DNA from 2 places in the Erythrobacter sp. JB1-4 genome. Region 1 is predicted to be linked to the other one. Evidence: predicted binding sites of a transcription regulator. Region 1 holds the regulator's gene; the other holds the start of a gene.
The links. The regulator LexA, encoded in region 1, represses DNA repair genes until DNA is damaged. The targets are predictions, from matches to a motif close to GTTCCNCNCTTGTTCT.
Positions count from the first base shown of each region.

Region 2: AC0V61_RS14515 (ImuA family protein) is a predicted target of LexA. The motif match lies at 5,207-5,222, and genes of this name have one in related genera.

Region 1 is NZ_CP200292.1:3,333,410-3,340,959, reverse strand. Features, by position in the region: partial or broken gene gltX (glutamate--tRNA ligase) at 1-329, opposite strand, end outside; gene AC0V61_RS15670 (ComEC/Rec2 family competence protein) at 262-2,661, shown strand; gene lexA (transcriptional repressor LexA) at 2,700-3,392, opposite strand; gene AC0V61_RS15660 (molybdopterin molybdotransferase MoeA) at 3,624-4,805, opposite strand; gene moaC (cyclic pyranopterin monophosphate synthase MoaC) at 4,811-5,287, opposite strand; gene trpC (indole-3-glycerol phosphate synthase TrpC) at 5,460-6,248, opposite strand; gene trpD (anthranilate phosphoribosyltransferase) at 6,261-7,253, opposite strand; gene AC0V61_RS15640 (anthranilate synthase component II) at 7,253-7,550, opposite strand, start outside.
Region 2 is NZ_CP200292.1:3,099,273-3,106,822, forward strand. Features, by position in the region: gene AC0V61_RS14490 (tetratricopeptide repeat protein) at 1-1,369, shown strand, start outside; gene AC0V61_RS14495 (bile acid:sodium symporter) at 1,442-2,209, shown strand; gene AC0V61_RS14500 (bile acid:sodium symporter) at 2,212-2,406, shown strand; gene panB (3-methyl-2-oxobutanoate hydroxymethyltransferase) at 2,396-3,268, opposite strand; gene AC0V61_RS14510 (sodium-dependent transporter) at 3,703-5,133, shown strand; gene AC0V61_RS14515 (ImuA family protein) at 5,258-6,175, shown strand; partial or broken gene AC0V61_RS14520 (Y-family DNA polymerase) at 6,117-7,550, shown strand, end outside.

The sequences.
Region 1 (7,550 bases):
AAGCATTTATAAGCATGGCCTGCTTCGAGCAGCTGATGGGCGACAGCGGCGTGACGCTCTGCTTGCTTCGACTGGAAAACCGGCTCCTCGTCATAGTCAAGACCAAGCCAATCCAGACCATCAAGAATGGCATCGATGGCTGCTTGAGTGGACCGCTTTTTGTCGGTGTCCTCAATCCGCAAAAGCGCTTTACCGCCATGGTGACGAGCAAAAAGCCAATTAAACAACGCAGTACGCGCGCCGCCAATATGCAGGAAACCAGTGGGTGACGGTGCAAACCTTGTGACTACCGTTGAACTGTCCAAAGAATTTGACGATTGGGTCGCCATCGATCTAATATCCTCATCCGTTTGGTGCAAAGAAGCGGTGCCTACCCGAGGGGGAAGCGAGCCGATGGCCGATGCGCCGATCATTCCTATGGGAGATGCTCCCGCTGGCGGTGAAACCGAAGCGGGCAGTACCCCTTTCGCGCCTCAAAAGGCTTCGCACGGCCTCTGGCAAAGAGGCGCCGGATTGTCCAGTATTTGGCAGTCTATTGGCGATGGTGCTGAGGAATTTCTCGCAAATGCCGGGTTTGACCGAGCCCCATGGCTCGCCGTCGTGTTTGCCAGCGGAATTCTCACTTGGTTCGCCCTTAAATCGCCTTGGCAATGGGCCAGCGCAATAGGCCTTTGCGTGCTGTTGGCTTTGGCTGCGCTCGCAGCATGGCGAGGGGTCGAGGAACGCGGCCATCTACGCAGTGCAATCATTGCTTGCGCTTTGGTTTTTGCAGCCGGCATGAGCGTCATCTGGCTGCGCTCCGAATTTGTAGGTGCCCAAGCTATCGAGCGGCCAAGCGTTGAGCGGGTACAGGGGTATGTATTGGCACGCGAAGACCAGCCCTCACAGAACCGCATCCGTTTGGTTTTAGCTGTGAGAGACGCCGAGACCGCTCAAAGCCGCAAGATCCGAGTAAACATCCCGCTTGAGACATTAGCCGAGACAGACAAGCGGTTTGGTACAGGTGGCGGCACAAGCACGCTTGTCGAGGGAGCCGTCGTGCGTATGCGGGTGCGCCTGATGCCGCCTGCTAGCCCTATGTTGCCGGGCGCGTATGACTTTGCGCGCGCTGCGTGGTTCAAAGGGCTTGCGGCATCGGGGAGTGTGGTTGGGCCTGTGGACGTCATTCGACAGGGCGAAAGCGGCGGCTTTATTGCTCAGATGCAGCGAGCCTTGTCGGCCCATGTAAGGGGCAAAGTGGACGGGTCCGCCGGGACCATTGCTGCGGCTTTTGCAAGCGGAGACAGGGGGGCGATTGGAGAAATTGACAGAGCTGCCATGCGCGATGCAGGTCTTACCCACTTGCTTGCGATTAGCGGATTGCACGTCACCGCCGTGATCGGGGCGGCCTATCTTGTGGCGGTCAAATTGCTCGCTTTGTTTCCCTCCCTTGCCCTGCGTGTGAGATTGCCGGTGATTGCAGCCGGTGTGGGGGCAATTGCTGGCATTGGCTACACACTTCTGACCGGGGCGCAGGTCCCTACGGTGCGCGCGTGTGCTGCTGCCATGCTTGTGCTGGTTGCTCTTGCAAGCGGGCGCGATGCCTTGAGTTTGCGGATGGTGGCGGTTGCCGCCGTTTTCGTACTGCTTCTTTGGCCCGAGAGTGTCGTCGGGCCCAGCTTCCAAATGAGCTTTTCCGCCGTTCTTGCCATCGTCGCCTTGCATTCGAGCGCGCCTGTGAGAGCCTTCCTTGCGCCGCGTGAGGAGAGCAGCTTTGCGCGCTTTGGTAGGGGCACGGCGATGCTGTTCCTAACAGGCTTGGTAATTGAAATCGCTCTCATGCCCATTGTCCTATTCCATTTTCACCGCGCTGGGCTTTACGGAGCCTTTGCAAATGTCATCGCGATCCCGCTTGTCACCTTTGTCTCGATGCCACTCATCGCGCTGGGTTTGATCTTTGATATCGTAGGGCTTGGCGCGCCATTTTGGTGGCTAACAGAAAAGTCGCTCAATCTGCTTCTTGGTATTGCCCACTTCACATCTGCGCAGCCCGGAGCGGTTAAGCTCATGCCGCAGATGAGCGGTGCCACTATCGCTTTGTTTACCGCGGGCGGGCTTTGGCTTGCCTTATGGTCTGGTCGAGCGCGGCTCTGGGGTTTTATGCCCGCTGCGATTGCGACGGCGTTGCTTGTTATGACGCCTATACCTGATGTCCTTATCGGTAGGGAGGGGCGCCATGTGGGCATCACCATGCTCGGCCAAGATGGGGAGCGCAGGCTTTTGTCCCTGCGCGACAGCCGCTCTTCATATTCTCGCGACAATCTCCTTGAACTTTCAAGTGTTACTTCCGAACCCATTCCTCTTGCGCAGTGGGACGGCGCGCGATGCTCTCCTGAATTTTGCACCATTGTCCTCCAGCGTGGGGGCAGGGACTGGTCCCTTCTTATGGCCCGCAACCGCGAGCTCATCGAAGAGCGTTCGCTTGCGGCAGCTTGTGAGCAGTCGGACATAGTTGTGGCTGATCGGTTTCTGCCACGCTCGTGCCAGCCCAAATGGCTCAAAGCCGATCGCCGCCTGCTTGAGCAGACCGGTGGCCTTTCCATCAACCTTGCCGATCAAACCATCACCAGCGTCAGCAAGACACAAGGTGAGCATGGCTGGTGGAAAGCCGGGCGCGAGTGATTAAACTCCCGCCCAGCATATCACCGCACTGATCGCGGTCAGTGGTAACGCCGCAATAGCCCGGCAAGCTTACCTTGGACTTCGACCTCTTCTGGACCATAGACTTGAGGGTCATACGTCGCATTGGCCGGATCAAGGCGAACTAAGCCGCCATCCTTATGGAGATATTTGAGAGTTGCCTCTTCGCCTTTCACAAGCGCCACCACAATTTCGCCATCGCGCGCGGTGTTCGTGCGCCGGACCAGTGCAAAGTCACCATCAAAGATGCCGGCCTCGATCATCGAATCGCCCGATACCTCCAGCGCGTAATGCTCCCCCGGTCCGAGCAATGCTGCGGGGACAGGAAGCGAGCTTTGTCCTTCTAGCGCCTCAATCGGTGCGCCTGCTGCGATCCGCCCATGCAGTGGGATTTCGATCACATCGTTTGCAGGTTCGGGCGCTCTTGGCGCAGAAGCATTCGCCGCAACGGTATCATTCGCCGCCGAAGCAAGAGCAGGACGCGCATTAGGTGTTGCATCCTCAGGGTTCTTGATAACTTCAAGCGCGCGGGCCCTGTTGGGAAGACGCCGAATAAAGCCGCGTTCCTCAAGCGCAGAGATCAGGCGGTGCACGCCTGACTTACTCTTAAGATCAAGCGCTTCTTTCATTTCTTCAAAACTGGGTGACACGCCTGTTTCTTCCAGGCGTTGCTGAATGAAACGGATCAATTCATGTTGCTTTGCCGTAAGCATGGGCAAACTCCATCAGCCGCACTCTTCGCGAAAGGACGCAACGTTGCGCATCCCAAACGCAGTGCCAAGATCGCGCGCTCCCAAGAAGCACCCTATGCGCAAAAGCAGAACAGGTGCGATACAGAACGCTAACCGTTCGACCCTTATGGTGAACGAATGCGGAACGAATAGGCAACTTCTGTTCGCAAGTCAACACGCCGATTTCCACAAGGCTGGCAGAAAACCGCCATTTCAAAGGCAATAGACTTCCACCTTGTCACCCGTTTGGGCAGCCGGCGAATGGGGTGGGCGGCTGATGAGGCAATTGGCCACGGCGAGCGCCCCTAAAGCGCTTGAGTCTTGTGAAGATGCAAGCTGTGCGATTCCCTCTGATAGGATGCCGCGTAAGAACTCATGACGTGGCCCGGTGGCAGGGATGGCCTCGCCTGCGGTCATCTGTACAGTTTCAAAGAGCGGGTTAGGCGCACCAAGGCACTTGCGCACCAATGGCAACGCAAAGAGAAAAGCAGTCACAAAGCTTGAGACCGGGTTGCCGGGAAGACCAAGGATGACTTGACGCCCCGCTTGGGTCTGGCGCGTCGCCACCATCAACGGCTTGCCCGGCTTGATCGCAACCTTCCAAAAATCGATCTCAGCGCCCCATTCACGCAGAGCGTCCTGCACAAGGTCATGGTCGCCAACAGATGCCCCGCCTGAGGTTATGAGGATATCATGCTTTTCGGCCTGACTCAGCGCTTCTGCCAACCGGGCGCGGTCATCGGGGACGGGACCGAGACGGTCTGTGGCGCCTACATAAGGGTGCAGCATCGCGGCCAACATCGACCCATTGCTAGCCGGGATCTGGTGGAGTGCGCAGGGCTGTCCAGCCTCGACCAACTCGTCCCCGCTATCAAGGATCGCGACCGAGGGCGGGGACACCACATCAAGCGTGCTGACCCCAGCGGAGATCGCTAAGGCAAGGGCCGCGGGCGTTGCCGCGCTGCCTTTGGGAAGCACAAGCTGACCGTCCTCAAAGTCGAAGCCTTTGCGCCGTACATGTTGGCCGGTCTGAGGTAGGTGGATGGGCTTGACCACCTCACCTTCTACCTCTGCATTCTCTTGGATGAGCACGGCCTTAGCGCCTTCGGGCATATGGGCGCCCGTTGATATGCGCGTACATTGTCCAGGCAATAGCGCCCCTGCAAACGGCGTCCCGGCTTTGCTTTCGCCTACCTTTTGCCATGGTCCAGCGCCGCTGATGGCATAACCGTCCATCGCTGACAGGTCGCATGGTGGCTGAGTGCGGGCGGCGTAGTGATCGCTGGCAAGCCATTGGTTCGAACAGAGGGTAACGTCGTTGATCGCAACGCGCGATGACCGCGATTGAGGTGTGAGTGCGAGGAGCCTTTCCTGTGCCTCTTGCAGCGAGAGCATTGCGCTCACAGCGCGTCCGCCTTCCATGTGCCCGACTTGCCGCCGCGCTTCTCGATCAAGCGTACCTCGCCAATCACCATGCCTTTGTCGATCGCCTTGGCCATGTCGTAGATGGTGAGGAGGGCAGTGGAGACCGCAACCATAGCCTCCATCTCAACCCCGGTTTTGCCGGTGAGAGAGGCGCTTGCTGTTGCGCGGATGGCGCATTCGTCAAAGGTGAAGTCGACCGTCACCGCCTCAAGACCGAGCGGGTGGCACAATGGGATAAGATCGCCTGTGCGCTTGGCCGCCATGATGCCAGCGATGCGTGCTGTGCCCAGGACATCGCCTTTTGGCGCGTCGCCTTCGTGGATCGCCTTGAGTGCCTCTTCGGACATGCTGATCAAGCCGCTGGCGATGGCGACGCGGTGCGTTTGTGCCTTTGCGCCAACATCCACCATATGCGCGGCGCCATCTTTTCCAAGGTGAGTGAGTCGGCTCATGCAACGGCTCCAATGTTGGAAGTTTGGCACACTTGGCACACTGTCCTGGGGCTGAAATCCAATCGATCAATGGAAGTCGCATTAATCGACCCAGTCGATTGAAGGGCAAGGATAGGAATGGTCATCGCACCGTCATGCCAGACTTGGTCGCAGTAGGACAATCCAATCAGAGCTAACCGTGGAGGAGCGTGCGTGTGGCCCCGGCAATATCATCTGCCCGCATCAGGCTTTCCCCCACAAGGAATGTGCGCACACCGGCCCGAGAAAGCCGCTCGCAATCGGTGTGGGCTGCGATGCCACTTTCACCAACAAGCAGAGCGCCTTCGGGGGCAAGCGGAGCCAAGCGTTCGGTTGTGGAGAGCGAGGTTGTAAAGGTTTTAAGGTCGCGGTTGTTGACGCCAATCAGGCGGCTTTTGAGATGGGTGAGGGCGCGTTCCATCTCCGCCTCATCGTGAACCTCAACTAGCACATCCATCGAGTATTCAAGCGCCGCCACCTCGATCTCGGCCATTTGCGCATTGTCCAGTGCGGCAACGATAATGAGGATGGCGTCTGCCCCGATGGCACGCGCTTCAAGGCACTGCCAGGGATCGACCATGAAATCTTTGCGCAAAACCGGGATGGTGCACGCGCCGCGCGCCTCGACCAGATAGTCCTCGTGTCCTTGGAAATAAGGCGCATCGGTAAGGACGCTAAGGCAGGCAGCGCCGCCTTTCTCATATTCTCGTGCGTGATCTGCGGGGCGAAAGTCAGGGCGAATAAGGCCTTTGGAAGGGCTTGCCTTTTTAACCTCGGCGATAAGAGCAAATCCGGTTTCAACCTTTGTGCGCAATGCGGCTTCGAAACCGCGGGGCACTGTTTGCTCTTGGGCAGCCGATTCGAGCGCGGCAATGGTGGTCGCGGATTTGCGCTCGGCCACTTCTTCGCGCTTTTTGGTGCAGATTTCTTCGAGTTTGTTCATGTGAGCGCCGAGCTATACCGTGAGTTCAATCCATTTGGCGAGGAGCGTTTTGGCGGCCCCGCTGTCGAGAGCCTCTGCCGCCCTGGCCGCGCCCTCGTTCCAGTCAGCCGCAACACCTGCGACCACGAGAGTGCCTGCCGCATTGAGCAGCACGGCATCACGGTAAGCGCTTTTCTCGCCATCTAGCAGACGCGTAAGGGCAGCCGCGTTATAGGTCGCATCATCGCCTCGAATGGCCTCAAGCGGTGCGTTCGCTAGGCCGATATCACTGGCTTCAATTCGGCGCATAGTGACGCCGCCGCTGCGAACGTCGGCTAAGGTGTTTCCGCCAGCAAGCGAGAGTTCGTCCAGCCCCTCGTCCCCCGAAACAATAAAGGTGTGATCGGGATCAAGGCTTGCCTTAGCCTCGGCATACATCGGCACAAGTTCAGGGCTCGCCAGACCAATCAACTGCCGCCTTACGCCAGCGGGATTGGTAAGGGGGCCAAGCAGATTGAAAATGGTGCGCTTGCCGATTTTCTCACGGATGGGCGCAATGGGCCCAAGGGCAGGGTGGTGCACACGGGCAAAGAGGAAGCAAATGCCAACCTCGTCCAACGTCTTCTGCGCGCATCTGACAGCGGCATCGAGATCAAGCCCCAAGGCCTCCAAAGTGTCTGCTGCACCTGATTTGGACGAGGCGGCTCTATTGCCATGTTTTGCAACGGGCACACCGCAAGCGGCCACCACAAGGCTGACGGCGGTGGAAACGTTGAGGGTATGCTGCCCATCGCCGCCGGTGCCGCAGCAATCAACCGCGTTGTCGGGCGCCTCGATACCGTTCACCCGCTCGCGCATGGCGCTGGCTGCGGCGGCGATTTCCACGGCGGTCTCCCCGCGTGCGGAAAGGGCGATGAGGAAGGCTTCGATTTCTTCCGCACTGACTTTCAGATCGAGGATATTGGCAAACACTTCATCTGCTTCGGCGCGGGTGAGGGAGGGGGCGTCGAGGGGTAGGCTGGTCATTAAGCCATCTCCTCTGGCTCAAGCCCGCAGATTATCATGAAATTGGCAAGCAAAGCATGGCCATGTTCTGTCGCAATGCTCTCTGGGTGGAATTGTACCGAGTGAATGGGAAGCTCAGCATGGCGGACACCCATAACACTAGGGTGATCTTCGCCTGGCGTATCAGCATGTGCATTGGCGATAAGGCTGTCGGGCACATCGACCACCTCAAGGCTGTGATAACGCGTGGCGGTGAAGGGGGTTGGGACGCCTTCAAATAGCCCGCTGCCGTCATGAGTGACAGGGGAGGTCTTCCCA
Region 2 (7,550 bases), 230 kb from region 1:
CGAGGCCTTCCTCGACACGGTTGAAAACGCGCGGCGTTATGTGCGTTCTGGCGACTTGATCGCAGCGGGGCGCACTTATGACGAGGCCCGTGAGCTTGAGCCGGAGAACCCCGGCCTGTGGGTCGATATCGCCCGCCTGCGCTTTCTTGGCGGTGAGCATCTGACGGCAATCGAGGCGGCAGACTATGCTCTTGAGCTTGGTCCCAATTATGCGCCTGCCTTGCTGCTTCGGGCTCAAATGGTGCGCGATGCCAATGGACTTGAAGAATCGCTGGTGTGGTTTGAAGCGGCTTCTGCTGCTGATCCAAACAATGCCGAGATCCTTGGCGAATATGCGGCCACCTTGGGCGACCTTGGCTACAACACAGACATGCTCACAGCAGTGCGCGACCTTACCGAGTTTGCGCCAGAAGAACCCCAAGCGCTCTATCTTCAAGCTGTGCTTGCGGCGCGCGCTGGCAAGTCATCGATTGCGGCACGGCTGCTTGAAGAAAGCCGTTACATCGAAAATGGCGTGCCAGCCGCCAAGATGCTCGATGCGATCATCAATCTGCAATCGGGCAGTTTTGATACCGCTGCCAATATCCTTCAAACACTGGCCGACGAACAACCTGCAAATGTGCGCGTTCAAGAGCTGCTTGCAAAAGCATGGTGGCTAGGCGGGCGTGATGGTCTGATCGTTGATCGTTTCTCCAAGGTAGCGCAAGAGGCGGGGGCCTCCTCCTATCTCACAATGCTTGTCGGCCGTGCGTTAGAGCGGATGGGGGACCGCGAACGGGCAATTCCTTTCATTGAGCGCGCCAGTCAGGTCAGCACTGATGCGGGGTTTGTTTTGTCCGAGGGGCCATCGCTTCCCCAGATAACCAATCGTCTTCGCAGCCTTGTTTCAGCGCGAAATCTTGGCGGTGCTAGCTCTGCCTCGACCTCCTTCCTTCGCCAATATCCGCAATCGGGCGATGCGCATTCGCTTGCTGGAGACGTTGCGCTTGCGAGCGACAATCCGCTTCCAGCCATCGAACTCTATCAAGTCTCAGCCCAAGTTCGCCGGTCATGGCCTCTCACCCGCAAGCTTGCCTCAGCCATGGTGCAGGCCGGAGAAAGCCAAACAGCAAAGGCGCTCCTTGCCCGCTATGTGCAAGGCGATCCGCAGAACCTTGATGCGCTCATCGTGCTTGCAAAGCTTAGCGCGGATGAGGGCGATTGGCTGCGGGTGCAAGTCCTCCTTGATACAGCGATTGCGCAAGGGGGCGGGAGCGATCCTGCTTTACTTGGCCTTCGTGTGAAAGCGGCGCGAGAGCTTGGCAACGACGAGGACGCGGCACAGGCCGAGGCGCTCTTGGCGCAGGCTCTGCCCAATCCCTCTCTTTAAAGCGGCATTTTCCTAAAGGTTACAGACCTCCATTCTCGACAAGTCCCCAATGACAAGGCAGGGGGCTGGCTGATGTTAAAGCGGCTTTCCATTCTCGCAGACCCGATGATTGCGGTGTTGCTGTCTGCAACGTTGCTGGCAGTGGTGCTGCCTGCTGCGGGCGAGATACGCGGGACGGCGCAAACTGTCTCCAACATTGCGATTTTTCTTCTGTTCTTCGTGAACGGCATGCGGATTGCTCGGGGGGAGATTGCCAAGGGCCTTGCCAATTGGCGCTTTTTCCTGCCGCTTTTCGCATGGGTGTTTGGCGCGATGCCGCTTATTGGCTTTGGCCTTTCCAGTGCTGCTTCAACCATCCTTCCGCCATTGGTGGCATTGGGCTTTGTGTTCCTTGGCGCGCTGCCTTCGACCATCCAATCTGCGACCTCTTACACCAGCCTTGCAGGCGGCAATGTCGCACTTTCCGTCGTGGGCGCAGCTTTGATCAACATCGCCGGGGTCTTCATCACGGCACCACTGTTCGCGCTGTTGGCAGGAAGCGAGGCGGCCGATATTGGCTTTGAGACCATCATTCGCATTGGCGTTATCCTGATCCTGCCCTTTTTGATTGGTCAGGCGGTGCAAGGGTGGACCATCGATTGGCTAAAGACGCGTAAGTCCGATGTTGCGTGGCTCGACCGGATTGTGATCGGTATCGCTGTATATGTTGCCTTCTCAGGGGCGGTTGAACAGGGGCTGGGTCAGATGTTTACTCTCCTTGGCTGGGCGGCGCTTATTGGCATTATCGTCGTTTATCTTATCGCTGCTTCCGGGGGCGCTTGGCTTACCGGGGGTTCCTGAAAGTGTCTCGCGAAGACCGCATCGCCTTCTTGTTTGCGGGCGCTCAAAAGAGCGTTGCTATCGGCGCGCCGCTTGCCGCTATTCTCTTCGCGCCCGATGTTGCAGGCTTTGTGATTGCGCCGCTGCTGCTTTACCATCTGCTACAGCTGATTATCGCAGCGCCGCTTGCTAGCCTCTTGGCGAAACCTAGCTCTTAGGCTGATACGTCTGTTCCTGCGTTGGGAAAGTCCGCTCGCGCACTTCCTCGGCATAATGCGCAACTGTCTTTTCGATGACGCTGGCGATATCCTCATACTTCTTCACAAAGCGCGGGACCCGCTCAAACATGCCGAGCATGTCTTCGGTCACAAGCACCTGACCATCGCACTGGTTTGATGCGCCAATGCCAATGGTGGGGCAGGAAACCGCTTTGGTCGCCTTAATCGCAATGGGTTCGAGTACGCCTTCAAGCACAATTCCAAACGCGCCCGCCTGATCCAAGGCAATCGCATCGTTGACGATCTTCTCCGCCTCAGCATCCGATCGCCCGCGCGCCATATATCCGCCAAGCACATTCACCGCTTGAGGCGTCAGCCCCACATGACCCATCACCGGAATGCCGCGTTGGTTCAGGAACTCGACTGTCTCAGCCATCGCCTCGCCACCTTCGAGCTTCACCGCCGCCGCCCCTGTTTGCTTGAGCAGATAGGCCGCGCTTTCAAACGCCTGTTCTTTTGACGCCTCGTAAGAGCCAAAGGGCATATCGACGACCACGACCGAATGGTACGATCCGCGCACAACCGCTGCGCCGTGGTTTGCCATCATCTCCAGTGTCACAGGGACGGTGGAGGGCAGGCCATAAATGACCTGCGCAAGGCTATCCCCAACAAGTAGCAAATCACAATGTGCATCGAGCAATTGCGCCTGACGTGCGGTGTAAGCGGTCAGCATCACCAAGGGTTCTTCGGTCACCCCATCCTTTTTGCGGGCTCTCACCCGGGGCACGGTGAGCCGTTTCATCGGCTGAGGGGTGGGGTTTGCGCGGCTGGTGCTTGTATCAAGCTGGAATGTTGTCGACATGGGCGTTTCTCTAACGTGGGCGTTTGCAAAGGCCAAATTTTTGCTGAGTTTCCTTCAAGAGAATATCCAAATTGCATTTGATGCAAGGTGACACATGTGTCACCTTTTTCCTACAGGATTTCGATGAAAGCCTATCGTTTTCAATGGCTTGGAGTGTTGGAATAAGGTGACACTTTGCGTGGAATTTTCGTGGTTTGAAACTCGGTAATCTGCTGCCTGCACGATTGTGATGCGCTTTTTGAGAGTAGGAAATCGAATTCGTCGAATTCGTACCATGGGCGGCCATCCTTTGCACTTATCCAAAGCCTTGCGCCGATAAGCGCAATGTTCCCCTTGGCGAAGGCAAAGAAACATTGCACAACGGGTTAGATAGAAAATTTCGCATGCTTTTTCGGGGAAGAGGGAAGCATGCAAAAGAGGGAACAGATTTCAGCATGGTAGCATCTTCGGGATCGTCGAGCCGCGAGGGCTGGTCTTCGCGCAGCGCGTTTATTTTGGCAGCGGTTGGGGCCGCTGTTGGTCTTGGCAACGTCTGGCGCTTTCCAACGCTTGCAGGCGAAAACGGGGGCGGGGCGTTCGTTCTTGTCTACGTGGGCTTTGTGTTCCTGCTCGGCCTGCCATTGGTGATCTCAGAGATTTTCATCGGCCGCACGGGTCAGGATGATGCGGTAAGCTCGATCCGCAAAGTGGCGCAGCGCTCGCAGGTTTCGACCGCGTGGGGCGGCTTTGGCATCATGGGCGTGATTGCGGCGTTCCTGATTGTCTCGTTCTATTCGGTCGTAGCTGGCTGGGTGCTGTATTATGTGGGCGTGATGGGGGCCGATTTCCTTGGCGCGATTGCGGCGGGTGATCCGTTCAGAGGCGCGCTTGTGGGTGAGAGCCAAGAGGTAATCCAAGGGCGCATGGGAAAACTGTTTGCCAACCCCATGCTCCTTTTGGGCATGCACTTTGTCTTTATGGGCGTGACCTTGTTTATTGTGGCGCGCGGGATTGGTTCTGGGATTGAGGCAGCGGCAACCGTGCTTATGCCGATGTTCTTCGTGCTGCTGGTTGGCATTACGATTTACGGCGCGTTTGTGGGCAATATGGGCGATGCGCTAGCGTTCCTGTTTACGCCTGATTTCTCCAAGCTGACGCCGCAAGTTTTGAATACAGCTTTGGGACAGGCGCTGTTCTCGCTGTCTTTGGGTGTGGCGGGGCTCATCACCTATGGCTCGTATGTGAAGGGGTCTGATGGGCTTGGGCCTACCTCGGTAACGATTGCTTTTGCCGATACGGCGGTGGCTTTAATCGCTGGCTTGATGATCTTCCCGATTGTGTTTGCGGTGGGGCTTGATCCGGCAGCAGGGCCAACGCTGGTGTTCCAGACGCTGCCCTTTGCCTTCCAGACTATGCCAGCAGGCTCGCTGATTGGGCTTTTGTTCTTTGTGCTTATTCTTGTGGCGGCTGTGACGAGTTCGATCTCACTGCTTGAGGTGCCGACCGCTTGGGGTATCGGCCAGTTTGGTCTGACCCGCGGTGCGTCTTCTGCGATCTTTGGGGGCGGTGCGTTCCTGATCGGGATCGCCTGTTTGCTGGGCTATAACGTGTGGTCCGATGTGCGCCTTTTGAGCTTCTGGCCGCTGTTTGCGGAGAAGGATATTCTCGACACCGTCGATGGGTTCACAGGGACGGTGATGCTGCCATTGGGCGCGTTTTTCACGGCGATTTTCGTGGGCTGGCGCGCGGATAAGCGGCTGGTCGAAGAGATGACGGGACTGTCTGGCAGCATGCTTGCGCTTTGGCGTTTCCTGATTGCGTGGCTGTGCCCGCTGGCTGTGGGCGCGATCCTTGTGACAGGGTTGTTCCCCGCTATCCTTGGATAGCAAATGCAAAACGCTATCCTGGGATAGGCCAAAAATAGGGAGGAGTGCGGGGTTGCACTCCTCCTTCATATATGGAACATAATGGGAACAAAGAGGCCGTTGGCGAGTCTCTGACCATGTTCCTATGATGAAACCTGAACCTCTTTCTCGGCCCCAAGATGCCAAGGCTCTGCCGCCTCTTCCCCATCTTTCGGAAGGGCTCTCAGCCGTGGATGTTGCGGCGCTGTCAAAACAGCGTGAGGCACGCTGGCGTCCCGGACTGGCGGATCAGCCATTGCATAGCGAGATTTTCGCCAGCGCAAGAGACGGCAGCGGGGCAGGGCTTGCCCTTGCCTTGGCGCGCGATGCTTTATCGGTTGCCGCTGCTGAAGAGGATGTGTTGGCCGATGCGCAGGATCGGCGTCAGCTTTTATGGGTGCAGGATAAGCGCGCGGTTCAGATGAACGGGCGGCCTTATATCCACGCGCTGCCAGAAGAATGGCGTGAACGGGTGATCTGTGTGGAGACAACCAAACCCGAAGACGCTTTGTTCGCGCTTGAGGAAGGGCTCAAATGCCGCGAGCTTGCCTGTGTGATCGGAGAGATCGCCGGAAATCCACGCGCGCTCGACTTTACTGCTTCGCGCAGGCTTAGCCTGACGGCTGAAAAGCACGGGGTTGCCTTGTGGCTGGTGCGGCTTGAGGCGGATGCGGATTTATCCTCGGCAAGGATGCGTTGGCGCGCGCGGCCTGGGGTTTCGGGTGAGCCCAGATGGAATGCGCAAAGGCCGGGGGAACCGGCTTGGCAGGCGGAGCTGTTCCGGGCGCGCTCTCATGCTCCGGGGGAATGGAAGCTGGCCCACGATGGGACGCGATTGTGCGTGCCCAAACCGCCCCAGAAACGGCCACAAAAGCAACCCATCCAAGAAACCGAGCGCCCCTTCGAGCATACGCCCAATGTCCCATTCAAAACTCAAAAGCGCCCCACCCATAAGTCGCCGCATAATGGCAATCTGGTGCGCGCAACTTTCGGTCGATCGCTGGCGGCTGTCTCGAGGCGATAAGACTGAGGGCGATAAGGCTCAAGGGAGTAAGGCTGAGGTAGGAGGGGGGAACCTCCCACGGTCCTCATCACCGAGACCGCTCATGGCCCGCGCATTGATGCGGTGAATGCAGCAGGGCTTGGCGTTGGCGCTCGAACCGGGCAGATGTTAGCCGATGCGCGCGCGCTTTACCCTGGGCTGCAAACCGCGCCCGCTGATCCGGCAGGCGACCTGGAGCTGCTGGAAAAGCTTGCCATCTGGGCGCAAGCGTGGGGACCGTGGAGCGCGCTTGATCCACCCGATGGTCTGATCGTCGATGTCACCGCGGTGGCGCACCTTTTGGAGGGGAGCGGCGGCTTCTCGCCGATGTGGAACGCGCCTTTGCAGGGCGGCATCTGGCGGTGCGCGCGGCTATTGCTCCAACGGCAGGCGCGGCATGGGCTTTAGCGCATTACGGGCCACGCTCCAGTATGCTAGCCTCTTCCAATACCGAGGCTATGATGCGCCAGCTTGCCGATCTTCCGGCCGCCGCGCTCAGGCTCGACACGGATGTGCTCACAGTCCTGCGCCGCCTTGGCCTCAAGCGTTTAGGCGACCTTGCAGACATCGCAACAGGCGCAATCAACCGGAGCGAGGCCGCTGCCCGCGATGCGCTCCATCGCCGGTTTCGGGGCAGGAAATCGCCCGCAGCAAACCCGCTCATCCGGCTCGATCAATTGCTTGGCAGGGTGCCCGAACCGCTCTTGCCCGTGGTCCCGCAGGATATGCCTCTGGTACAACGCCGCTTGATGGAGCCGCTGCGCCATCGCTCGCTGCTTGATCAAGTGCTGGGGGATTTGGCCCAGGATATGGCACGCGAATTGGAGGCACAGGGACAGGGCGCGCGGCGGCTAGAACTCGGCATGTGGCGGGTCGATGGCGAAGTGATTGTGCGCCGCTTGGAACTGGCTGCTGCCACGCGGGACCCTTCGCACATCACCCGCCTGTTTGCGGAAAAGCTCGAGGGGATTGAGGCTGGTTTTGGCATCGAAACCGTGCGCCTGCGGGCAAGCTGGACAGAACCCTTTGCCGCCACACAGGGCGATGTCGAAGAAGCCGCGACACGCCACGGTATTTCACTTTCCGCCTGTATCGACCGGCTAAGCGTCCGCCTCGGCCCGCATGCTGTGCGCCGCCCGGTTGCCCATGCCAGTCACCTGCCTGAACGTGCACAAAGCTGGCAGCCGCCCCTTGCCGCTATCACCGCTCCTGATACTCTCACGAAACCTCAGGCAAGGCCGCTTAAACTGCTTGATCGGGCTGAGAAAATTGCTGTGCTCTACGCATCCCCCGATGGCTATCCCCAACGTTTCAGGTGGCGTTCGCGGGTCCACGAGGTTGCCCGTGTTGAAGGGCC